DNA from 3 places in the Klebsiella sp. A52 genome. Region 1 is predicted to be linked to each of the others. Evidence: predicted binding sites of a transcription regulator. Region 1 holds the regulator's gene; each other region holds the start of a gene.
What was found. Region 1 encodes CRP, which controls carbon source genes, mostly activating them, when cyclic AMP is high. Its sites were predicted from a motif close to ATGTGANNNNNNTCACAT; they were not measured.
Positions count from the first base shown of each region.

Region 2: KGA69_RS18810 (sugar transporter) is a predicted target of CRP. The motif match lies at 4,594-4,611, and genes of this name have one in related genera.
Region 3: focA (formate transporter FocA) is a predicted target of CRP. The motif match lies at 2,715-2,732, and genes of this name have one in related genera.

Region 1 covers NZ_CP074437.1:1,776,970-1,785,028, forward strand. Annotated here, with positions in the region: gene argD (bifunctional acetylornithine/succinyldiaminopimelate transaminase) at 1-60, shown strand, start outside; gene KGA69_RS08250 (YccS/YhfK family putative transporter) at 50-2,128, opposite strand; gene crp (cAMP-activated global transcriptional regulator CRP) at 2,179-2,811, opposite strand; gene KGA69_RS08260 (OsmC family protein) at 3,116-3,520, shown strand; gene KGA69_RS08265 (phosphoribulokinase) at 3,583-4,452, opposite strand; gene KGA69_RS08270 (YheU family protein) at 4,525-4,743, opposite strand; gene KGA69_RS08275 (hydrolase) at 4,740-5,699, opposite strand; gene KGA69_RS08280 (ABC transporter ATP-binding protein) at 5,972-7,876, opposite strand; gene kefG (glutathione-regulated potassium-efflux system ancillary protein KefG) at 8,050-8,059, shown strand, end outside.
Region 2 covers NZ_CP074437.1:3,979,277-3,987,335, forward strand. Annotated here, with positions in the region: gene KGA69_RS18785 (sodium:solute symporter family protein) at 1-1,337, shown strand, start outside; gene KGA69_RS18790 (sialidase family protein) at 1,340-2,506, shown strand; gene KGA69_RS18795 (NanQ anomerase/TabA/YiaL family protein) at 2,503-2,976, shown strand; gene KGA69_RS18800 (SDR family NAD(P)-dependent oxidoreductase) at 2,973-3,650, shown strand; gene KGA69_RS18805 (PhzF family phenazine biosynthesis protein) at 3,693-4,490, opposite strand; gene KGA69_RS18810 (sugar transporter) at 4,685-5,887, shown strand; gene KGA69_RS18815 (MarC family NAAT transporter) at 5,941-6,609, opposite strand; gene marR (multiple antibiotic resistance transcriptional regulator MarR) at 6,872-7,306, shown strand; gene marA (MDR efflux pump AcrAB transcriptional activator MarA) at 7,324-7,707, shown strand; gene marB (multiple antibiotic resistance protein MarB) at 7,738-7,944, shown strand; gene eamA (O-acetylserine/cysteine exporter) at 8,019-8,059, opposite strand, start outside.
Region 3 covers NZ_CP074437.1:4,670,006-4,678,064, reverse strand. Annotated here, with positions in the region: gene pflB (formate C-acetyltransferase) at 1-1,746, opposite strand, end outside; gene focA (formate transporter FocA) at 1,798-2,655, opposite strand; gene ycaO (30S ribosomal protein S12 methylthiotransferase accessory factor YcaO) at 3,037-4,797, opposite strand; gene KGA69_RS22140 (hypothetical protein) at 4,935-5,162, opposite strand; gene serC (3-phosphoserine/phosphohydroxythreonine transaminase) at 5,611-6,699, shown strand; gene aroA (3-phosphoshikimate 1-carboxyvinyltransferase) at 6,775-8,058, shown strand.

The DNA of each region.
Region 1 (8,059 bases):
GATATCGCCGAAGGGATGGCGCGCTTCGCGCAGGCGGTTAAAAACGTACTTAGCGCTTAGTCGTGCGTAGCCAGATGCCGTGATGCGGACGCTGACGCCATGCCACCGACGAAATGGTGTGCATGGTGTTCAGATGGCCGAGGATCCGCTGCAAATGCTGCTCAAGGGTGCTGAGCGGCCCACGCAACACTTCCCCGTCCTGGGATTCCATAATATTCACATCGCCCGCGCTGCCCGGCCCGTCTGAATCCAGACGCTGCTGACAGCGCTGCAGGGCAATTTCACACGATTCCAGATACCGCTGCGCCAGGTCAGGCGTTAGCATCGTATGCTCGCGCGCCAGCGTGGTCATGGCGTTGATATGCTCAACGATAAACTGGCTATGGGTTACCCACAGCTTCATATCTTCCAGATAGTGCGAGTTAAAGCCCGGTTCCTGCATCGCCTGGTTAAGCGAGTTATACAGGGCGTTGTGCGCCTGGTTGACGCGCATACGCTGGTAGGCCAACGCCGGGGCCTGCGGATCGGCGCTAAGGATCAGCCGAATAGCCTCCTGATCGGCCTCCAGGGCATCGTGGGCGTTTTTACGTAGCAGGCCGCTCTGCCATTGCGGCCATAGCCAGACCATCCCGCCAAAGGCGATCAGACAGCCAATGATGGTATCGATAAAGCGGGCGACGATGAACTGCTCGCCGTTAAGCGTTAGCAACTGCAGGGTATATACCGCGGTGACGGTAAAGCCCACCATCGCCCAGCCGTAGTGTTTACGGATGATGAGATAGCTCAGCAGCGTGATGAACAACATACCGCTTAACGTGTAGCTCTCCGGTACGTGGAAATGTAGGGTCAGCCAGGCGATCACCAGGCCCGCCAGGGTGCCTGCCGCCCGGTGGACAATCCGCACGCGGGTGGCGCCGTAACCGTTTTGCGTCACGAACAGCACGGTCATCAGGATCCAGTACGGCTTCGGCAGATGTAGGGCGCTGCCCATCAGGCTGGCGATGCTCAACATTACGCTGATGCGCGCGGCGTTGCGCAGCGCCGGGGATTTCAATGACAGGTAGTTCTTCAGCGCCGGTAGTAGCGGTAGGCGCCGTTCTTTATCCGCCATCAGGTTACGTGCGTACAGCGGGCGCTGGGTGCGCAGCACGCGGGCGATACGACTGAAGTGCCAGGCGCAGAACTGGCCTACCGGGTTATCGGGATGCTGATAAGCGATTTTTTCCAGCGCGCCGATTTGCTTATCCATCTGGAAGCGACGCGGGTAGCGGTGGTAGAGAATATCATCCGCCAGCACCCGCAGACGCGCGGCGACGGTCTGCGCGTTCCAGCGGATAACCGCTTCCGCATGGCTGCGCTCCACCAGTTTTTGTACCTCTTCCGGCTGGTGCAGGCTCACTGAAATATGTTCCTGCAGATCCAGCCCAACCTGGAACGCGCGCAGCAGGCGCTTATGATCGCTACGCTGGTTGGCGGCTAACATATGCATCTGCTGGTAGCATTGGGTAATTAAATCGACCACCTTCTGCTGGCGGGTAAGCAGCGGCGGCAGGGAGGTCGTCGGGTCAGTGTGCTGCGTCAGGAGGCTATATTTGGCCTCGCAATAATTAGCCAGTTCGCGGTAAAGCAGGCTTAACGACTCGCGCAGCGGCTGCTCCCGCCAGAGCCAAAACCAGAACCAGTTAAAGAGTCCGTACCACAAGGTTCCCAGCGCATAGATAAGCAGCGGCTCCCAGATGGGCATATTGCCGGCCAGGCTTAAGGTAAAAATGGCGGCGATAAGCGATGCCGGCAACAGGCGAGCGTGCAGCGAACTGATTTCCGCCGTCACGCCGAGAATCAGCGCCAGCGCGCTGAGGATAAGCGGCAACGGGATGTCCCGCGCCAGAAGCAATTGCACAATCAGGCTGCTGCCGGCAAACAGGCAGCCGCCAACGATCAGGCGTTTGAAAAAGCGTTTATGCGGGGTGTCGAGACCGGCGATATTGCAACAGGCGGGAACTAACGAGAACAGCAACCCTTGCTGCAGATGGCCGAGCAGAAGCCCGATGGCCACAGGTAGACACAGCACCAGCGTTTGCCGCAGTGCGTAGTTGACTTCCGGGTGGTAAATCAGCCTGCGCCACATGGGAGAAACAAAAACGGCGTACTGCGCGGAGCAATACGCCGTTTAGCGACTTAACGGGTACCGTAGACGACGATAGTTTTACCGTGTGCGGAGATCAGATTTTGATCTTCCAGCATCTTCAGAATACGGCCAACCGTCTCACGAGAACAGCCGACGATCTGGCCAATTTCCTGGCGGGTGATTTTGATCTGCATCCCGTCCGGGTGGGTCATGGCATCAGGCTGTTTCGCCAGATTCAGTAAGGTCTGAGCGATACGGCCCGTCACGTCGAGGAAAGCAAGGTTACCGACTTTCTCGGAAGTGACCTGCAGACGACGCGCCATCTGCGAAGAGAGGCGCATCAGGATGTCCGGGTTCACCTGGATTAACTGACGGAATTTTTTGTAAGAGATCTCGGCCACTTCACATGCGGTTTTCGCACGTACCCAGGCACTACGTTCCTGACCTTCTTCAAACAGGCCTAATTCACCGATGAAATCGCCCTGGTTGAGGTAAGAGAGGATCATCTCTTTACCTTCTTCATCCTTGATGAGTACAGCCACGGAGCCTTTTACGATGTAGTAAAGCGTTTCCGCTTTCTCACCCTGGTGAATCAGCGTGCTCTTTGATGGGTACTTATGAATGTGGCAATGAGACAAGAACCATTCAAGGGTAGGGTCTGTTTGCGGTTTGCCAAGCACCATGCGCGGTTATCCTCTGTTATAAGCTATCTCCGGACGCCGACACTACACGGCATCCGGGCATGCAATCGTATTTTTCCCTATGCCTGGGAAGCTGGCTGCTCAATTTATGCAGCCTGTAATGTGAACTCCTCAGCATACATGCGGTACATCAATGTATTACTGTAGCATCCAGACTGTTTTAGCATAGCTTTCACCGCATGTCTCCTGGTGTCTCGCTTCAGCATGACCCAGGTCGCCTTCCGTTGCGAGATTTGTTATGTGCGCGTAATCTGTCAGGAAAATTGCAACAGCGGAGTTAAATTTTATGCAAGCGCGTGTGAAATGGGTGGAAGGTCTAACCTTCATCGGTGAGTCGGCCTCCGGCCACCAGATTTTAATGGATGGCAACTCCGGGGACAAAGCGCCCAGCCCGATGGAAATGGTGCTGATGGCGGCGGGCGGCTGTAGCGCAATTGACGTGGTGTCTATCCTGCAAAAAGGGCGTCAAAACGTCACCAACTGCGAAGTGAAGCTGACCTCTGAACGCCGTGAAGAGGCGCCGCGCCTGTTCACCCATATCAATCTGCACTTTATCGTCACCGGTAAAGAGCTGAAGGATGCGGCGGTGTCCCGTGCGGTGGATTTATCCGCGGAGAAGTATTGTTCGGTGGCGCTGATGCTGGAAAAGGCCGTTAACATCACCCACTCTTACGAAGTGATCGAAGCCTGAGACGAATTGATGTAGCGGGACGCTAACCCCGGCAGCACGGCGACCGGGGTTTTATTTTGCCCTTAACTAATGGTTTTGCCTTCCATCAAGCGCTCGACCAGCGGCGCCATAATGAGCTCCATCGCCAGCCCCATCTTACCGCCTGGCACCACCAGGGTGTTCATATGCGAGATAAACGACCCCTGTAGCATCGCCAACAGCCAGGGGTAATCAATCCCCTGCAAATTGCGAAAGTGAATCACCACGAAGCTTTCGTCGAGCGATGGAATGCCTTTGGCGGCAAACGGATTCGAGGTATCGACCGTCGGCACACGCTGGAAGTTGATATGGGTGCGTGAGAACTGCGGGGTGATGAAATTGATATAGTCTTCCATCGAACGCACCACCGAGTCCATCACCGCTTCGCGCGAATGGCCGCGTTCGCTGGTATCGCGAATGAGCTTCTGGATCCATTCAAGGTTGACGATCGGCACCACGCCGACCAGCAGGTCGACATGTTTCGCCACGTCATGCTGCGGCGTCACCACGCCGCCGTGCAGCCCTTCATAAAACAACACGTCGGTCGGTTCAGGCAGCGGTTGCCATGGGGTAAAGGTGCCGGGAACCTGATTCCAGGGAACCGCTTCATCGTAGGTATGGAGATATTTGCGCGACTGGCCCTTGCCGAATTCGCCGTACTCTAAAAAGGTGCGTTCAAGCAGGCTGAAGTCGTTGGCTTCCGGGCCAAAGTAGCTGATGTGTTTGCCCTGATCGCGCGCCTTGCGGATCGCCATGTCCATTTCCGGGCGAGTATAGCGATGGAAGCTATCCCCTTCGACCTCCGCGGCATGCAGGTTCAGTTGCGAGAAAATTTTGCGAAACGCGAGGCTGGTGGTGGTGGTGCCCGCGCCGCTGGAGCCCGTGACTGCGATCACTGGATGTTTGGCAGACATAACAACTCCCTGATTAAGTGATGGTGTGTCGCCGTATCGCGCCAGGCACTCGCGGTTAGAGGGGCATGGCGCTTAGCCGTTAAACATCTTGCGGGGCATGATGTTGACCGTCTCGTGCAGTTCTGACCACACCAGCACGGCCTCCCCGGTTTTAAGCTGCTGTTTTACATCGGCGACTTTATCGGCAAGCGAACGTTCATGTTCACCATAATCGGTGCCTTCGCGCAACACAAAGCTTTCAATCAGATTATCCAGCGTTTCGGGATCGAGATCCTGCCAGGGAATAATCATGCTTGTCCTCCCAGCCAGCGGGTTAACCAATCCGGAATACGTTGCTCCAGCCACATTTGCGGTTTTCGCAGCGTACCGCCGACAAAGCCAACGTGGCCGCCCTGTTCCGTGAGCTGATATTCGACGTTAGCCGGCAGTTGTTCCTGCGGCGGAATTGAATGATGGTCCATAAACGGATCGTCTTTCGCGTGAATGATCAGCGTCGGCTTGGTGATATCGCTTAAGCGCGGCATCGCGCTGCACTGTCGGTAATAGTCTAGCGCATCGGCGAAACCGTGGATTTTGGCGGTGATCATGTCGTCGAATTCGCGGATGCGGCGCATGCTTTTAAGCTGGCGAAGATCGACCGGCAGCGAGCCTGGATAGGCTTTCAGCTTGCGCGCGGCGTTGGCTTTCAGCAGGTTGAGCAGGTAACGCTGATAGACGCGCGAAAATCCTTTGTCCATATGGTAGCTGCAGGCTTCCAGCATAAAGGGCGCCGAGACAATGACGGCTGCATCGAGCGGAATATTGTCGCCTTCTTTCGCCAGCAGACAGCCCAGCATGTTGCCGCCAAGCGAATAGCCTACCGCCGCCGTCGGCGCGGCGCCGAACTCGCGCTGCAGCCAGTGCAGGAACCAGGTACCGTCTTCCGTTTCGCCAGAGTGATAAATACGACTGTTGCGATTCGGCTCGCCGCTGCAACCGCGAAAATGCATCACCACCCCGAGCCAGCCGCGCTGCATGGCGGCGTGAATCAAACCGTGGGCGTAAGGGCTGTGCAGGCTGCCTTCCAGACCGTGAAAGACCACCAGTCGCGGTTTGTGGCGCGCGCCGGCGGGGTCTTCGCTCCAGGCCAGATCGACGAAATCGCCATCCGGCAGCTCAAGGCGTTGCCAGTGCGGCGTAAATCGGAGCTTGCGGCGGATGATCCGCGGCAGCATGGTTTGCAGATGACGATTGCCCACGCCGCGCATCGGATGGAATTCACGCGAGTCGTTATCGGGGGGCGTCACTGCTGTCGGGGTTATTTCAACCATAGTACCAGGATTATTAAGAAACTTTTAGAACACTATACCGCGCATAAAAGTGGGCGGTTAGCCAATATGTGGTCTTGCGGGTAATCGGTATAGATTACATGAAAATGACTCAAGAGAATGGCTGAGCGATGAATTTCGGAAAGTCTCCCGGGATGGCTAAGCAGAAAGTCCCGACGATGAATTTTCTCTCACCGCCGGGCGGTTACTCATTAACTTTCCTGCAGCATCCGCTCCAGCTGTTCCTGCGCGTCGAGCCACGCCATCTCACACTCTTCGAGCCCTGATTTGGCGCTCGCCTGCTGCTGCAGGCATGCGGTTAATTCCGCTTTGCGCGAAGCGTCATACAACTCGCTGTCGCCCAGTTTCTCTTCCGCCTGCGCCAGCTGCGCGTTGAGTTTATCCATCTCTTTTTCCAGACGGGCAATCTCTTTACGCAGCGGTTGCGTTTGCGTACGCAGTTCGGCTTCGCGGCGTTTTTGATCCTTACGCGCCTGCGCGCTATTGCCGTTATCCTTTGGCGCTTCAGAGGTCTGGTTTTCCAGCTTCTGCGAATCGCTCAGCCACTGCTGATAATCTTCCAGATCGCCATCAAAGGGCTCGACTTTGCCGTCGTGTACGAGGTACAGATCGTCAGTGGTGGAGCGGATCAGGTGGCGATCGTGCGAGACCACGACCAGCGCCCCTTCGAAGTCGATCAGCGCTTCGGTCAAGGCCTGGCGCATATCAAGATCAAGGTGGTTGGTCGGTTCATCGAGCAGCAGCAGGTTAGGACGCTGCCAGACGATTAACGCCAGCACCAGACGCGCTTTTTCGCCGCCGGAGAAACGGCGGGTCTCTTCGCTGACTTTATCCCCCTGGAATCCAAAGCCGCCGAGGTAGTCGCGCAGTTTTTGTTCCAGCTCCTGCGGCGCCAGGCGGGCCAGATGCTGTATCGGCGACTCATCGGCGCGCAGGAATTCGAGCTGATGCTGGGCGAAGTAACCGAGCTTAATGCCCTTAGCCAGGCCAATTTCACCGGACAGCGGCTGTAGTTCGCCGGCCAGCAGCTTAATCAGCGTTGATTTACCGGCGCCGTTGCGCCCCAGCAGACCGATACGCGAACCGGGTACCAGATTCAGCTTGATGGAGTCGAGAATAATTCGTTCGCCGTAGCCGGCGCTGACTTTCTCCATCTTGAGTAACGGGTTCGGTAGACTTTCCGGCGCGCGGAAGCTGAAGTGGAACGGGTTATCGACGTGCGCCGGGGCGATAAGCTCCATACGCTCAAGCATTTTGATACGGCTCTGCGCCTGCTTCGCTTTGGTGGCTTTGGCGCGGAAACGGTCGATGTAGCTCTGCAAGTGGGCTACGCGCTGCTGCTGGCTTTCATACATGGCCTGCTGCTGCGACAGACGGGTCGCGCGCTGGATTTCAAACGAGCTGTAGTTACCGGTGTATTCGAACATCGTTTGCTGTTCGATATGAATAATTTTATCGACGATCGGATCGAGGAAATCACGATCGTGGGAAATCAGGATCAGCGTACCGTTATAGCCCTTTAGCCACTTTTCCAGCCAGATCACCGCATCAAGATCGAGGTGGTTGGTCGGTTCGTCGAGCAGCAGCAGATCGGAACGGCAGATCAGCGCCTGCGCGAGGTTTAAGCGCATACGCCAGCCGCCGGAGAAATCACTGACCGGCCGATCGAGCTGTTCGTTACTGAATCCAAGGCCGTGCAGCAGGCTGGCGGCGCGGGAACGAATCGTCCAGGCGTCAATCGCATCCAGCTTACCGTGGACGGTGGCGATGGCATGGCCGTCGTCGCGCTCATTGGCCTGCTGTAAATCGGCTTCCAGCTTGCGGAACTCGCGATCGCCATCAATAACATAATCAATAGCCGGCTGCGGCAGGGCCGGCGTTTCCTGATTAACCCACGCCAGCTGCCAGTTGCTCGGGAAGGTCATGGAGCCGCCGTCGGCGCTTATCTCGTTTTTCAAAAGCGAAAGCAACGTAGATTTACCGCAGCCGTTTTTACCTACCAGACCGACCTTCTGGCCAGGATTGATGGTGGCGGTGGCGTTGTCCAGCAGGACGCGTACGCCGCGACGAATTTGTAACGAGGAGAAAACAATCATAAGGCGCCGTATGTTCAGACTATGTTAATTTGTCTTTATGATAATGTAGTGTGGAAGCGAAACGCTCCATTGGGCCGCAATGGTAGCCCAAAATGAAGACGATAGACAAAGTCATTCTGGTTGCGTCGAGACGCAGCCGCTTCGCAAGCCGCCAGATGACGTTCGGGAGGGGAATGATGTCTC
Region 2 (8,059 bases), 2.2 Mb from region 1:
TGACGTTCCGCATCAGAAGTAAAAACTCCGGGGATTTTATGGAGGGCTCGCGCGCGATGCCGGCCTTTATCGTTGGTATCCTGCTGATGTCGGAATATATCGGCGCCAAGTCGACTATCGGAACCGCACAGGCCGCATTTGAGAGCGGGATTGCCGCCTCGTGGTCGGTGCTGGGCGCCGCCATTGGCTTTCCGTTGTTTGGCCTGATACTGGTTAAGCGGATTTATAATACCGGCAAAATTACTATTTCCGGGGCGATTGCCGAGCGATACGGCACCAGTACCAAGAATATTATTTCCATCATTATGATTTACGCCCTGTTGCTGGTGAACGTCGGTAACTACGTCAGCGGCGCGGCGGCAATTTCCACGGTATTAAAGATCAATTTACCCCTCGCGGCGTTTATTACCGCCATTGTTAGTACTTTCTATTTTGCCTTCGGCGGTATGAAAGGCGTAGCCTGGGTCACCATGCTGCACAGCGCATTAAAATATGCCGGTCTACTCATTATTATGGGCTTCGCGCTGGCAAAAACCGGCGGTTTCACGCCGATGATTGAGAAGATGCCGGATTACTACTGGACCTGGGATGGTAATTTTGGCGCCGGCACCATCTGCGCCTGGCTTATCGGCACCATCGGCTCCATCTTCTGTACCCAGTTTGTCATTCAGGCGATCAGTTCGACCAAAAACGTAAAATCGGCGAAACGCTCTACCTGGATTGCCTTTTTCTTCTGCCTGCCTATCGCCTTCGCGATCGCCATTATCGGCGTGGCGGCGAAGTTTCTGCACCCGGAAATCAACAGCCTGTACGCTCTACCGGTGTTCCTGCAGGATATGAACCCGTGGCTTGCCGGATTAGTGACAACGTCACTTGTGGCTTCTATTTTCGTTAGCGTCAGCACCGTTGCCCTGGCGATTGCCTCTCTGGTGGTAAAAGATTTTTACGTGCCGTGGCGCAATCCAACGCCGGAGCAGGAGTTTAAGGCCACCCGCTGGGCCTCGCTGATCATCGGTTTTCTGCCGCTTATTTTTGTGCTGCTGGTACCGGAAGTACTGAAGCTCTCCTTCTTTACCCGCGCCATCAGGCTCTCTATCACCGTGGTCGCGGTCATCGCCTTCTATGCGCCGTTCTTTAAGAGCGCCCGCGGCGCGAACGCTGGCCTCATCGGCGCCTGCGTGGTGACTTCGGCGTGGTATTTGCTCGGCGATCCGTTCGGCATCAATAACATGTACATCGCGCTGATCACCCCGGCCCTGATTATGGTGATCGACCGCCTAATCCCCAATAAAGCGCAACAATCATCCCCGGCCCCCATTGAACAAAGTGGAGTGTAAAAATGACCACCACCCCAACTTTTGACGGCGTGATTCGCCAACACCAGCAGGATCCTCAGCTCGCCTCGGCAATGCTGCCCTCCGGCTGCCCGCAAAACCATGCCGCCAATCTTCTGCCGCTGCCCGATGGCACGCTGATGTGCGTGTGGTTCGGCGGTTCTCAGGAAGGGAAAGCGGATATTTCAGTCTGGGGATCGCGTTTAGCGCCGGGCGCCACAACGTGGAGCGACGCGATAAAGTTATCCGACGACCCGGAACGTTCGGAACAAAATCCGGTGCTGTTCCAGGCTCCTGATGGCGTGCTATGGCTGTTATGGACCGCGCAGCACGCCGGCAATCAGGACACCGCTATTGTGCGTTATCGCCAGTCGCACGATGGAGGAAAGCACTGGGGAGCGATTGCCACCCTACTCGATGAACCCGGCACCTTTATCCGGCAACCCATAACCGTAATGCCCAACGGCAACTGGTTGCTGCCGGTTTTCTATTGTCGTACCCGTCCAGGGGAAAAATGGGTCGGTAACGACGATATCAGCGCGGTAAAAATCTCAGCCGATGGCGGCAAAAGCTGGCGCGACGTGGCGGTACCGCAAAGCCTCGGCTGCGTGCATATGAATATCATCCCGCTGGCCGATGGCTCGCTGGCCGCCTTCTTCCGCAGCCGCTGGGCCGATCATATCTGGTACAGCCAGTCGACAGATTTTGGCGAAAGCTGGTCAGCGCCGATTCCCACCACGCTGCCAAACAATAACTCGTCCATTCAGGCGACCACGTTGAGCAACGGTGAGCTGGCGCTGGTGTTCAATAATATGAGCGCGGCAGGCGCCAGCGAGCGTCGGGCATCGCTATACGATGAGATAGAAGACGACGACGGCCGGAAAGAGCCTGAATGCACCGGGAAAACCGCCTTCTGGGGCGCGCCGCGCGCGCCAATGACCGTGGCTATCTCCGCCGATGGCGGCAAAAGCTGGCCGTGGATGCGCAACCTTGATGAGGGCGATGGCTACTGTATGACCAACAATTCAGAGCAAAAACTAAACCGTGAATTCTCCTATCCCAGTATTAAACAGGGTGAAGACGGTAATTTACACATTGCCTATACCTGGTACCGGCAGGCCATCAAGTATGTCCGCGTCTCGCCGCAATGGGTTAAAGGAGAAGGCGTATGATCATCGGTAATCTGAATGCCCTGCCTCAGGCGGGGTTGCCGCTGGCGTTGCAGCAGATACTCAGTCGCACTGAATGTTCTCTTGCCGCCCTGACAGCCCGCGAAGATGGCCGCTTCCAACCTGCAGATGGCGGATGGCACTGCACCATCGGCATCGCGCAAACCCAGGCGGCAGAACTGCGACATACCGAATATCACCACCAATGGGCCGATATTCAGGTCATTTTAGCCGGCGAGGAGACGCTGCATGCCGGTATGGTGTACACAGGCCAACCTGATGATGAAGAACGCAAGCCGGACCTCTTTATCAGCAAGCAGACGCCGCAAAGCGTCACGCTGCATCTGTGCGCCGGGGACTTCGCGGTCTTTCTCCCCGGCGAACCGCACCAGGCACTGTGCGCCGTTACGTCACCCGCCCCGGTGAGGAAAGCGGTGTTTAAAGTACCGCGCAGCATGCTGGAGGCGCCATGAAGCAGGCACTGGTGACGGGCGCAAGCTCGGGGATCGGCGCCGCGATTGTCGGTCAACTGCTGGCGGAGGACTGGCAGGTGCTCGGTCTGAGCCGCTCCGCGCCGACGTTCATCCATGAAGGCTTCACCCATCTGGCGGTCGATGTGAGCGACCGCCGCGCGCTGGTTGATGCTCTGTCGTCGGTACCACCGCCGCAGGCGATTATCCATGCCGCCGGTTTGATGGCGGCGGCGCCGCTAGGAGAACTTGACGCGCAGCGTGGCGAGACGTTGTGGCGTCTACATGTAGATGCGGCGCAGACCTTAGCCAACCGCTTTGCGCCCGTTATGGACCGTGGCGGTCGGATTATCCTTTTGGGTAGCCGGACCTCGCGCGGAGCGGCAGGCCGTTCTCAGTATACGGCAACCAAAGCGGCGCTGGTGGCGCTGGCAAGAAGCTGGGCGGCGGAACTTGCCGCTGTGGGCATTACCGTTAACGTTATCGCCCCCGGCGCCACCGATACGCCAATGCTGCGCCAGCCAGGGCGCGAGAGTTCGCCGCCGAAGGCGCCGCCGCTCGGTAGATTGATTAAGCCACAGGAGGTGGCGTCGCTGGTGAGCTGGCTACTTAGCGAAGGAGCCGCGGCCATGACCGGACAAGAGCTGGTGATGTGTGGCGGCGCCTCGCTTGGTTAGGAGTACCCGGCTAAACGTCGCGCCAGCCGGGGGAAACTATCATTAACCTTCGCGCAAATAGACCGTGCCGCGCAGATAGGTGGTCGCCTGGCCGCTAATCAGTACGCGGTCATCGAGCCATTGGCAGCGCAGCTCGCCGCTGCGCGCCGACACCTGGCGCGCCAGCAGGTCGGTTTTATTGAGCTTCGCTCCCCAGTAGGGGATCAGCATACTGTGGGTTGAACCGGTTACCGGATCTTCCGGTACCGATTCACCGGGGCAGAAAAAGCGGCTGACAAAATCGTACTCTTCGTCGGCGGCGCTGATGCAAATCATCTTATCCAGCGTCTCCAGCAGCGCCATATTCGGGCGCACCGCTTCAACCTGCGCCCGATCGCGCAGAACCACCAGGTAATCACGCCCTTCCCGCACCTCCAGCGCGTCATCGATGCCCAACCCGGCGAACAGCGCCGGCGGTACGTCATGCACCGGCGTGGTTTGCCAGGCGGGGAAATCCAGCGTCAGCCAGTCGCCGCTGCGCGTTACCCGTAGTTCACCGACAAAACGGGTGCTAAATACGATAGTTGCCGAGGGGTGGTCGAGATATTCAAAAATCACGTGCGATGCCGCGAGCGTGGCGTGGCCGCAGAGGTTAATCTCATCAAGCGTCGTGAACCAGCGTAGCTCATAGCCAGCGTCGGTGCGGACAAAAAACGCCGTTTCGGATTGATTATGCTGCTGCGCCATTTTTAAGAGCGTTTCATCAGGCAGCCATTCGCTGAGCGGGCATACTGCCGCCGCGTTGCCGCCAAAATTGCGATCGCTGAAGGCATCGACCAGGTAAAAACTGATTTCTTTCATCGTGCTCCCCTTTTTTATCGGCTATCAACATGACACATAAACCATTCCCGCACACTATTAGCCGAAAAATTAAGTTGTTAGCTGCCACAGGCGTCAGCAAAAAATGAGATACAGATCACAAAGTGATTGTATTTTCAGCAGCATTCGTTTTAAGATCGCCTCCTCTTCTTCTCATTACTACCAGCCCGGAATTTATGCTTACAAATACGGTCTCACGCAAAGTCGCGTGGCTGCGGGTCGTCACGCTGGCAATTGCCGCCTTTATCTTTAATACCACTGAATTTGCTCCGGTCGGCCTGCTGTCTGATATTGCCGACAGCTTCGGTATGGAAACGGCCCAGGTCGGGATCATGTTGACCATTTATGCCTGGGTAGTGGCATTGATGTCGCTGCCGTTCATGCTGCTGACCAGCAAGATGGAGCGCCGTCGCCTGCTCATTGGCCTGTTCGTGTTATTTATCGCCAGCCACGTATTGTCATTTTTCGCGTGGAACTTCACGGTGCTGGTAGTGAGCCGCATTGGCATCGCCTTCGCCCACGCGGTGTTCTGGTCGATCACCTCCGCGCTGGCTATCCGTATGGCCCCTCCCGGCAAGCGCGCTCAGGCGCTTAGCCTTATCGCCACCGGTACCGCGCTGGCCATGGTGTTCGGCATTCCTATTGGCCGTATCGTCGGACAATATTTTGGCTGGCGCACAACCTTCCTGGCCATTGGTCTTGGCGCTTTAGCGACGCTGGTCTGCCTGGCAAAACTATTGCCGGCGCTGCCAAGCGAACATTCCGGTTCGCTCAAGAGCCTGCCGGTGCTGTTCCGCCGTCCGGCGCTGCTCGGTATTTATCTGCTGACGGTTATCGTGGTGACCGCCCACTACACGGCATACAGCTATATTGAACCCTTCGTGCAGAACGTCGCAGGGTTGAGCGCTAATTTCGCCACTCTGCTGCTGTTGGTGCTCGGCGGCGCGGGTATTATTGGTAGTATTGTATTCGGCAAGCTGGGAAACCAACATGCTTCCGCGCTGATTACCACCGCTATCGGCCTGCTGCTGGTATGCCTGCTGTTGCTGCTACCTGCCTCAAGGAACGCCAACCAGCTCATGCTGCTCAGCGTGTTCTGGGGGATCGCGATTATGGTCATCGGCCTCGGCATGCAGGTGAAAGTGCTGGCGCTGGCTTCGGATGCTACCGATGTGGCGATGTCGCTGTTTTCGGGAATTTTCAATATTGGTATTGGCGCCGGCGCGCTGGTCGGCAGCCAGGTGAGTACGCAACTGTCGATGTCGGCGATAGGCTACGTTGGCGCCGTACCGGCGCTGGTAGCGCTGGTGTGGTCGGTGATGATTTTCCGCCGCTGGCCATCGCCGGGCGATGAGCAGCAGCCGCACCACTCCCATTAGCCTTCACGAAGCCCGGCCGCTTACTGCCGGGCGCGTGAATCGTATTGCTGCCCTCAGGCGTGATAGTTGGTGATAATTTCCAGCACGCCGTTAATAATGAACTGCACGCCCATGCAGACCAGCAGGAAACCCATCAGGCGGGAAATCGCCTCGATACCGCCTTTCCCCACCAGCCGCATGATCGCCCCTGAGCTACGCAGGCAGCCCCACAGAATGATCCCCACCAGCGCAAAAATAATCGGCGGCGCGGCCAGCACGACCCATTCCGGGAAATCGACGCCGTGTTTTACCGTCGAGGCGGAGCTAATAATCATCGCGATGGTGCCCGGCCCGGCGGTGCTGGGCATCGCCAACGGCACGAAGGCGATATTCGCCGTGGGTTCATCCTGCAGCTCTTCCGATTTGATTTTCGCTTCCATCGAATCATGAGCTTTCTGCTGCGGAAACAGCATCCGAAAACCGATAAAAGCCACGATCAGGCCGCCGGCGATGCGCAGGCCGGGAATGGAAATGCCAAAGGTATTCATGACCACCTGGCCGGCATACCACGCCACCATCAGGATCGCAAAGACATACACCGATGCCATCAGCGATTGCCGGTTACGCTCGGCGTTGTTCATATTGCCCGCCAGGCCGAGGAACAGCGCCACGGTGGTGAGCGGGTTCGCCAGCGGTAAAATCACCGCCAGACCGAGCCCTATTGCTTTAAAGAGTTCCAGCATAGTGAGTCAACATCCCGTTAAGTATCATTTTTTCAGTACAGTTTCACCCCGCGAGTATATCGACAGCAGCGACTCAGATGCCACATCCACGAAAAAAATCACGTCGATAAAAAATAACAAGCGTTAGTAAAATGAGAAAAAGTGACAACCGTCAAATTATCAATCTTTAGCAAATCGTGGCATCGGCGAATTCATAATGTTGACTTATGATTGCCGCGGCAATAATATCCATCGCAACTAAATAATTGCCTGGGCAACTATCATGGAAAACACTAACAATCTGTTCAACGAGATGATCCCTCTTGGCCGATTGATCCAGATGGTTAACCAGAAAAAAGATCGACTGCTCAACGACTATCTTTCACCCATGGATATCACCGCCACCCAGTTCCGGGTGCTCTGCTCCATTCGCTGTGAAGTATGTACAACACCCGTTGAGCTGAAGACCGTCCTGTCGGTCGATCCAGGCGCAATGACGCGCATGCTCGACAGACTCGTCTGCAAAGGCTGGATAGAACGGTTGCCCAACCCAAATGATAAGCGCGGCGTTCTGGTGCAGCTGACACCAGAAGGCGCAGCCCTTTGTGAGCACTGTCATCAGGTTGTGGGTCAAAAATTGCACCAGGAACTAACAAAAAATCTAACGGCAGACGAAGTGGTCATGCTTGAGCAACTGCTCAAGAAAGTCCTGCCGTAATAAGAAGAGGTAAGATGATGTCCAGACGCAATAACGACGCCATCACTATCCATAGTATTTTGTCGTGGATCGAAGAGAACCTGGAATCTCCATTATCGCTGGAGAAAGTTTCGGAGCGCTCAGGTTACTCCAAATGGCACCTGCAAAGAATGTTTAAGAAAGAGACCGGCCACTCGCTGGGCCAGTACATCCGCAGCCGCAAGCTGACGGAAATCGCGCAAAAACTCAAGCAGAGCAATGAGCCGATTTTGTATCTGGCCGAGCGCTACGGTTTTGAATCGCAGCAGACGCTGACGCGGACGTTTAAAAACTATTTCGATGTACCGCCGCATAAATATCGCATCACCAACGTTCCGGGTGAATCCCGCTACCTGATGCCGCTAAATAATTATTGTTGTTAATCGCCTGCATAAAGACGTATCGAGGAAATCATGAAATTATTCGCTACCGCCGCCATCGTGCTAATGGCGCTGGCTGCAAGCCAGAGTTATGCGGAGCAAACCACCACTCCGGTTCGCCACAATAACCGGGATGCGATGATCATTCCTTCGGAACATAACGACTCGCCGTTTGATTTTAATCACATGGCTGCCGGCAATGATAAATCGGATGAGCTGGGCGTACCGTATTACAACTAACGCCCGCCCATTCCGCAATGACTCAAGCCCCGCTGAAGCGGGGCTTTTTTATCCCGGCTTCGTCGGGACGGTCATTACCGCGCTGCGCCGCGGCGCGCAAGCCGCAGACCGAACA
Region 3 (8,059 bases), 2.2 Mb from region 1:
AACCAGGTCAACGGCCATGTCATCGACGCGAGCATCGTTGTTACCAAACTGCGGATATTCGCCTTCGATTTCGAAGTCAACAGCCAGACCGTCTTCGTCACGAATCGGTTTAACTTTCGCATATTTGATAGCAGACAGGGAGTCAGCAGCAACGGACAGACCTGCGATACCACACGCCATGGTGCGGATAACGTCACGGTCGTGCAGCGCCATCAGAGAGGCTTCGTAGCTGTACTTGTCGTGCATGTAATGAATGATGTTCAGCGCGGTGACGTACTGTTTAGCCAGCCAGTCCATGAAGTGATCCATGCGCTCCATAACTTCGTCGAAGTTCAGGACGTCGCCTTTGATCGGTTCAGATTTCGGACCAACCTGCATTTTCAGTTTTTCATCAACGCCGCCGTTGATAGCATACAGCATGGTTTTCGCGAGGTTAGCGCGAGCGCCGAAGAACTGCATTTGTTTACCAACAATCATCGGGCTTACGCAGCATGCGATAGCGTAATCGTCGTTGTTGAAGTCCGGGCGCATCAGGTCATCGTTCTCGTACTGCAGAGAAGAGGTATCGATGGATACTTTAGCGGCGAATTTCTTAAAGCTCAGCGGCAGTTTTTCAGACCACAGGATGGTGATGTTCGGCTCCGGAGACGGCCCCATGGTGTACAGGGTGTTCAGGAAGCGGAAGCTGTTTTTGGTTACCAGAGTACGGCCGTCAACGCCCATACCACCGATAGATTCCGTTGCCCAAATCGGGTCGCCGGAGAACAGTTCATCATATTCCGGGGTACGCAGGAAGCGAACCATACGCAGTTTCATGACCAGGTGGTCAACCATTTCCTGCGCGTCTTGCTCGGTGATTTTACCCGCCTGCAGGTCACGTTCGATGTAGATATCCAGGAAGCTGGAAGTACGACCGAAGGACATTGCCGCGCCGTTCTGAGATTTAACGGCGGCCAGGTAACCGAAGTAGGTCCACTGAATAGCTTCCTGAGCGGTAGTCGCCGGACCGGAGATGTCGTAGCCATATTTAGCCGCCATCTCTTTGATCTGACCCAGCGCGCGATGCTGTTCAGCAATTTCTTCACGCAGACGGATGGTTGCTTCCAGATCTTCGCCACTTTCCAGTTTCGCCTGCAGCGAGTTGAACTGGGCGAATTTGTCTTTCATCAGGAAGTCGATACCGTACAGCGCAACGCGACGATAGTCACCGATGATACGACCACGGCCGTAAGCATCCGGCAGACCGGTCAGTACGCCGGATTTACGGCAGCGCAGGATGTCCGGGGTATATACGTCGAAAACGCCCTGGTTGTGAGTTTTACGGTACTCGGTGAAGATTTTTTTCAGCATCGGGTCCAGTTCGCGATTGTACGCTTTGCAGGAACCTTCAACCATTTTGATACCGCCGAACGGGATAATCGCACGTTTCAGCGGGGCTTCAGTTTGCAGACCAACGATTTTCTCGAGCGCTTTCTCGATGTAGCCCGCGTCGTGAGAAGTGATGGTGGATGCGAGGGAAGTGTCGAAATCAACAGGCGCGTGAGTGCGGTTTTCCTGTTTAACGCCTTCCATTACGCTGTCCCACAGCTTGGTGGTCGCATCAGTTGCGCCAGCCAGGAAGGATTCGTCACCTTCATATGGGGTGTAGTTTTTCTGGATAAAGTCACGTACGTTGACTTCGTTCTGCCAGTCACCTTTCGCAAAACCTTCCCAGGCTGTGGCTAACTTTTCATTAAGCTCGGACATGTAACACCTACCTTCTTAAGTGGATTTTTTATTTACTGCCTGAGACAACCATTAATGATGATCGTCGCCACGCAGGTAAATGACCCAGTATGTCAACCCAACCAACAAACCACCGCCGATGATGTTTCCGATAGTGACTGGAATCAGGTTATCAGTGATGAAGTTCATAACGGTTAAGTGAGAAAAACTCTCCGGAGTTGAACCGATAGCGGTCCAGAATTCCGGGCTTGCAAAGTTGCGAATTACGATACCCATCGGGATCATAAACATATTAGCGATGCTGTGTTCAAAGCCGCTGGCGACAAACATCGCAACCGGCAACACCATGATCATCGCTTTGTCCATCAGGCTGCGGCCGGAGTAACTCATCCAGACAGCCAGACACACCATCAGGTTCGCCAGGATACCCAGGCAGACGGCTTCAATAAACGTGTGGTGCATTTTGTGGTCTGCAGTTTGCAGAACATTTAAGCCCCAGCCGCCGTTGGCAGTCATATATTCGCCTGATAACCACATTAACAGTACAAACAGCAGCGCGCCGATCAGGTTTCCAACATAGACGTTAAGCCAGTTTTTTGCCAGCTGACCCCAGGTAATACGCCCGCTGGCTTTCGCCACGACGATCAGTACGGTCGAGGTGAAAAGGTCAGCACCGCAGATGACGCAAAGAATCAGACCTAGTGAGAAGCATACCCCGCCGATAAGTTTGGCAATCCCGAAAGGCATTGCGGCAGTACCGGTGGTCGCCGTGATATAAAACACAAAAGCGATGGAGATGAAGACACCTGCGGTAATCGCCAGATAAAACGTCTTCAGCGGATGTTTTGTCGCTTTATAGACACCTGCTTCTTCGGCGACTTTCGCCATCGCGGCAGGGAGTAAAAGATCAAAAGGGTTGTCAGCTTTCACACTAACTCTCTCTTTATATAAGTTGGCGGTGTGATACTAACAAAGCATTATAGAAGGGAATTTGATGTAGATCATATCCTACCGGAGTCATAGGCCCATTTTGCGTGTGGAATTAGCCTGTTGTGGCTTTATCTTTTTGATTTTTAATGAAAAACTAAATTTTAATATTTGCAAATAATGTTGAAAATTTCCATGAGTGACCATTGTTTACGGTTAATTAAAATGGAGTATTTTTATTAAAATTAACAATCTAAATATCATCAATGTTTGGATTTTACTTATAGTTAACTTTGCACCTACAAAATGGCGTGGTTTTGGAGCAAATCATAAAAAAACGGAGCCGCTGGCGGCCCCGTAACGTTATGGTTTACCCCTAATGGGTTATTTGGCCCAGAAGGCCGCTTTTGCCCGCTGCAGCTTTTCGTAGGCCTTCAGTAAAGACTGATGTGCCGGGAAAGCGCGCAGATCGTTATCGACCGCCTGAAGGCCATAGAATGGCGCCTCTCCGCTCAGGGCGGCGCTAGCGGCTTCCACAGCATCCGCGCCATACATACGGATGAAGGCATTCAGGTACTGCAGCGGCTGGCGCTCTTCTTCCTGGCTAAGCAACAGCAGCGTTTGCAGGCAGCGATAATAGTTGGCGCGCTCAGGGCTGAAGATGGAGGCATTGAATTCCATGGTCCACTCTGTCCAAATCAACGCCTGTTCAAGGTCGCCGCCGGCCAAGGCCAGCATCGCTTTCAGCTCGCCGATACGCAGGGTATACCAGCCATTGTCTTTGCCGGTTGCCAGGCCTAATAGTTCGCGGACGCGCGTGAAATCATCAAGTCCTTCATCGTCCATTTGCTCGATGAGCGCCAGATAATCTTCTTTTTCCCACTCGCTACCCGGCAGGGAGAGAATAGTGTCGCGCAGGTGTGCGCCCATGCTGTTATTAGCGAGCCACAGGTCTTCCGCCGGATAAATATCGGACATCCCCGGAACGATGATCCGGCAGGCGTAGACGCTCAGATGTTCGTAGTCGGCGATATAGACTTCTTTATCTTCGGCTTTGAAGATAGCCATCAGGGTGGCGAACTCTTCTTCAGTGGTGCCGGAGAAATTCCAGTCAACGAACGGATAGTCGGCATCCTGTTTAAACATATCCCAGGAGATCAGGCCGCTGGAATCAATGAAGTGAGTTTCCAGGTTGGCGTGCTCGGCAACTTCTTCGTCATCAAAGGTCGGAGGGGTAAAAACGTCGAGATCTTTCAGACTGCGGCCTTGTAGCAGTTCGGTAACAGTACGCTCCAGCGCCACGCCGAAATCCGGATGGGCGCCGAAAGAGGCGAAGCAGGTGCCGTTAGCCGGGTTAAACAGGACTACGCAGATAACCGGATATTTACCACCAAGAGAGCCATCGTAGGCGAAGATCGGGAAACCTTCGGCTTCCAGTTTGGCGATAGATTCAACGACGCCCGGATAGCGCGCCATGACTTCAGCCGGGATCTCCGGCAGGCTGATGCTCTCTGCGATGATACGGTTTTTGATATGACGCTCAAAGACTTCAGACAAGCCCTGCACGCGCGCTTCATTCGGGGTATTACCCGCTGACATGCCGTTGGAAACGTACAAGTTGCCGACAATGTTCATCGGAATATAGACGGTTTCGCCGTCTGATTGACGGGTAAACGGCAGGCCGCAGACGCCGCGCTCGTCGTTGCCGGATTGCAGATCCACGAGCATGCTGGCGGTCAGTTGATCGTCCGGATCGTAAAAGGCGCGCAGGCGGGCATCCAGCAGGCCTTCCGGTACTTCATCATCTTCCGTCAGCGGGAACCACTTTTCGTTCGGATAATGAACGAAGGGACCGTTGGCGATGGTATCGCCTAACCAGAAGTCCGCGAAGAAGTAGTTGGTAGACAGACGTTCGAAATATTCGCCCAGCGCGGAAGCCAGCGCCGCCTTTTTAGTTGCGCCTTTACCATTGGTAAAGCACAGCGCGCACTCTTTATCGCGAATGTGAACGGACCACACGTGTGGTACCGGATTCAGCCACGAGGCCTCTTCGATATCAAATCCGAGGTCGAGCAGTTTCTGCTGGAAGCGAGCGATGGAATCTTCCAGGGCGGCATCTTTGCCGGGGATAAATGTCTGGGTCATAGCAATTCGTTTATTGTTGGCAGGATGCGCAATGATACGGGTTTTACCGGTAAGTGGCTATGTCGTTAGCCGCGGCAATGCATAAAAAGAGAAGAGCGGTAAATGGCATGCGGAGAAACTCCACATGCCGTAGCAAGTTACAGAATCGGCGTACAAATGCTAACGATCATTGCCGCGCCGGCAAGACTGGTACCGACGATGCCTGCCGCCATTACCGCGAAGCCTGCGCCCAGCGTAAAGGGCCCGGTTATCGCTCCGATGACAATCGTCGGAATGCTGACCAGTAAACCAACTGCCGCAGGAATGGACAACAGGCCAAAGCCGCCGCTCACATCAGACATTTCGTTATAGGTTAATTCACGCATAAATATTCCTTTAAAAGTGATTAATACCAGTCTTCATCGGCTGGTTCGAAAATTTTAATGATCTGGAAATACGACGGTAAATGACGGTGCTCTCGCGGAAACATAATTCATGAAGAATTAAGATAATATTCAAGTATTAAATGAGTTGACGGGGGGAGCTACGGCGAGATCGTTTCCTGTGAACGTAGATGATAATTATTTATGCCGTCAGTCCAAATCCGGAATGGACGGCGGAAGAGGGAGGAAAAAGCGATCTGCTCGCAGCGATTATGTCGGTTTAATGACGTCAAGCTGGTTGATTCTTTTGTGTGACGGTGGCCTCGTTTGTGGGCCGCTTAGTTTTACTCGTTGCGGTGTGTGTCACTGAATGATAAAACCGATAGCCACAGGAATAACTTATGCCCGCGACGGTTCGCGTGCAGACAATATAGCAACGTGGTGAGGGGAAATGGCTCAGGTCTATAACTTTAGTTCGGGCCCGGCAATGCTGCCGGCAGAAGTTCTCAAACTGGCGCAACAGGAACTGTGCGACTGGCACGGTCTGGGTACGTCGGTAATGGAAATCAGCCACCGTGGTAAGGAGTTTATCCAGGTGGCTGAAACGGCAGAACAGGATTTCCGCGATCTGCTTAATATCCCTTCCAACTATAAAGTGTTGTTCTGTCATGGTGGCGGTCGCGGACAGTTTGCCGGGATCCCGTTAAATCTGCTGGGTGATAAAACGACAGCAGATTATGTGGACGCCGGTTACTGGGCGGCAAGTGCGGTGAAAGAAGCGCAAAAATACTGCACGCCGAACGTTATCGATGCGAAAACTACCGTTGACGGCCTGCGAGCCGTTAAACCGATGAGCGAATGGCAGTTGACGCCGGGCGCGGCCTATTTGCACTTCTGCCCAAATGAAACCATCGATGGTATCGCTATTCACGAAACGCCGAATTTTGACAAAGATGTCGTCGTCACCGCGGATTACTCCTCCAGTATTTTGTCCCATGAAATCGACGTCAGCCGTTATGGCGTGATTTACGCTGGCGCGCAGAAGAATATCGGCCCGGCAGGGTTGACGCTGGTTATCGTGCGTGAAGACCTGCTGGGTAAAGCCAGCGTCGCCTGCCCATCAATTCTTGATTACACCGTGCTGAATGCCAATGACTCAATGTTTAACACGCCTCCGACCTTCGCCTGGTATCTGGCGGGGCTGGTATTCAAATGGCTGAAAGAGCAGGGCGGCGTGGCCGCGATGGATAAAATCAACCGCCAAAAAGCGGACCTGCTGTATGGCGTGATTGATAACAGTGATTTTTATCGTAACGATGTTGCCGCTGCCAACCGCTCGCGGATGAACGTGCCGTTCCAGCTGGCGGATAGCGCGCTGGACAAACTGTTCCTTGAAGAGTCTTTTGCGGCCGGTTTGCATGCGCTGAAAGGCCACCGCGTGGTGGGCGGTATGCGTGCTTCTATCTACAATGCGATGCCGCTGGCCGGCGTCAAGGCGCTCACCGACTTTATGCAGGACTTCGAACGTCGTCGCGGCTAATTGCTGAGCGCTTTATTTTCATCCCCGCGGCCGGTCTGCGGGGTTTTTATTCTGTTTTTTTGAGAGTCGAGTTTCATGGAATCCCTGACGTTACAACCCATTGCGCGCGTTGATGGCACCGTAAACCTACCCGGGTCAAAAAGTGTCTCTAACCGCGCTTTGCTGCTGGCGGCATTAGCCCACGGCACCACCGTGCTGACCAACTTGCTGGACAGCGATGATGTTCGCCATATGCTCAATGCGCTTAACGCCCTGGGAGTTCACTACACCTTGTCCGCCGATCGCACTCGTTGTGAAGTCACCGGCAACGGCGGTCCGCTTCAGGCCAGCAGCGCGCTGGAGTTGTTTCTCGGTAATGCTGGTACGGCGATGCGTCCGCTGGCGGCGGCGTTGTGCCTCGGCCACAACGATATTGTGCTGACCGGCGAACCGCGAATGAAAGAGCGACCGATAGGCCACCTGGTCGATGCGTTACGCCAGGGGGGCGCGCAAATTGAGTATCTGGAGCAGGAAAACTATCCGCCCCTGCGCCTGCGCGGTGGTTTCAACGGCGGCCAGGTGGAAGTTGATGGCAGCGTCTCCAGCCAGTTCCTTACCGCTTTACTGATGACTGCGCCGCTGGCGCCGCAGGACACGACGATCGCGATTAAAGGCGAGCTGGTATCTAAACCTTATATCGACATCACGCTGCACCTGATGAAAACCTTCGGCGTTAACGTTGAAAACCACAACTATCAGCGCTTTGTCGTACGCGGTGGGCAACAATATCAGTCGCCGGGCGATTATCTGGTGGAAGGGGATGCCTCCTCAGCTTCTTACTTCCTCGCTGCCGGCGCTATTAAGGGCGGTACGGTGAAAGTGACCGGTATTGGCCGCAATAGCGTACAGGGCGATATTCGATTCGCCGACGTGCTGGAAAAAATGGGCGCGACGGTTGTCTGGGGCGACGATTTTATCGCCTGTACACGCGGTGAGTTGAATGCCGTTGATATGGATATGAACCATATTCCGGATGCCGCCATGACCATCGCTACCGCGGCGTTGTTTGCGAAAGGTACCACGGTGCTGCGCAATATTTACAACTGGCGGGTGAAAGAGACCGATCGTCTGTTTGCGATGGCAACTGAACTGCGTAAAGTCGGCGCCGAAGTGGAAGAGGGCGAAGACTATATTCGCATCACGCCGCCTGATACGCTGAAATTTGCTGAAATCGGTACCTACAACGATCACCGCATGGCGATGTGCTTCTCGCTGGTGGCGCTGTCGGCAACGCCGGTCACTATCCTTGACCCGAAATGTACGGCGAAAACGTTCCCGGACTATTTCGAGCAGTTAGCGCGAATTAGTACCTTGGCGTAAA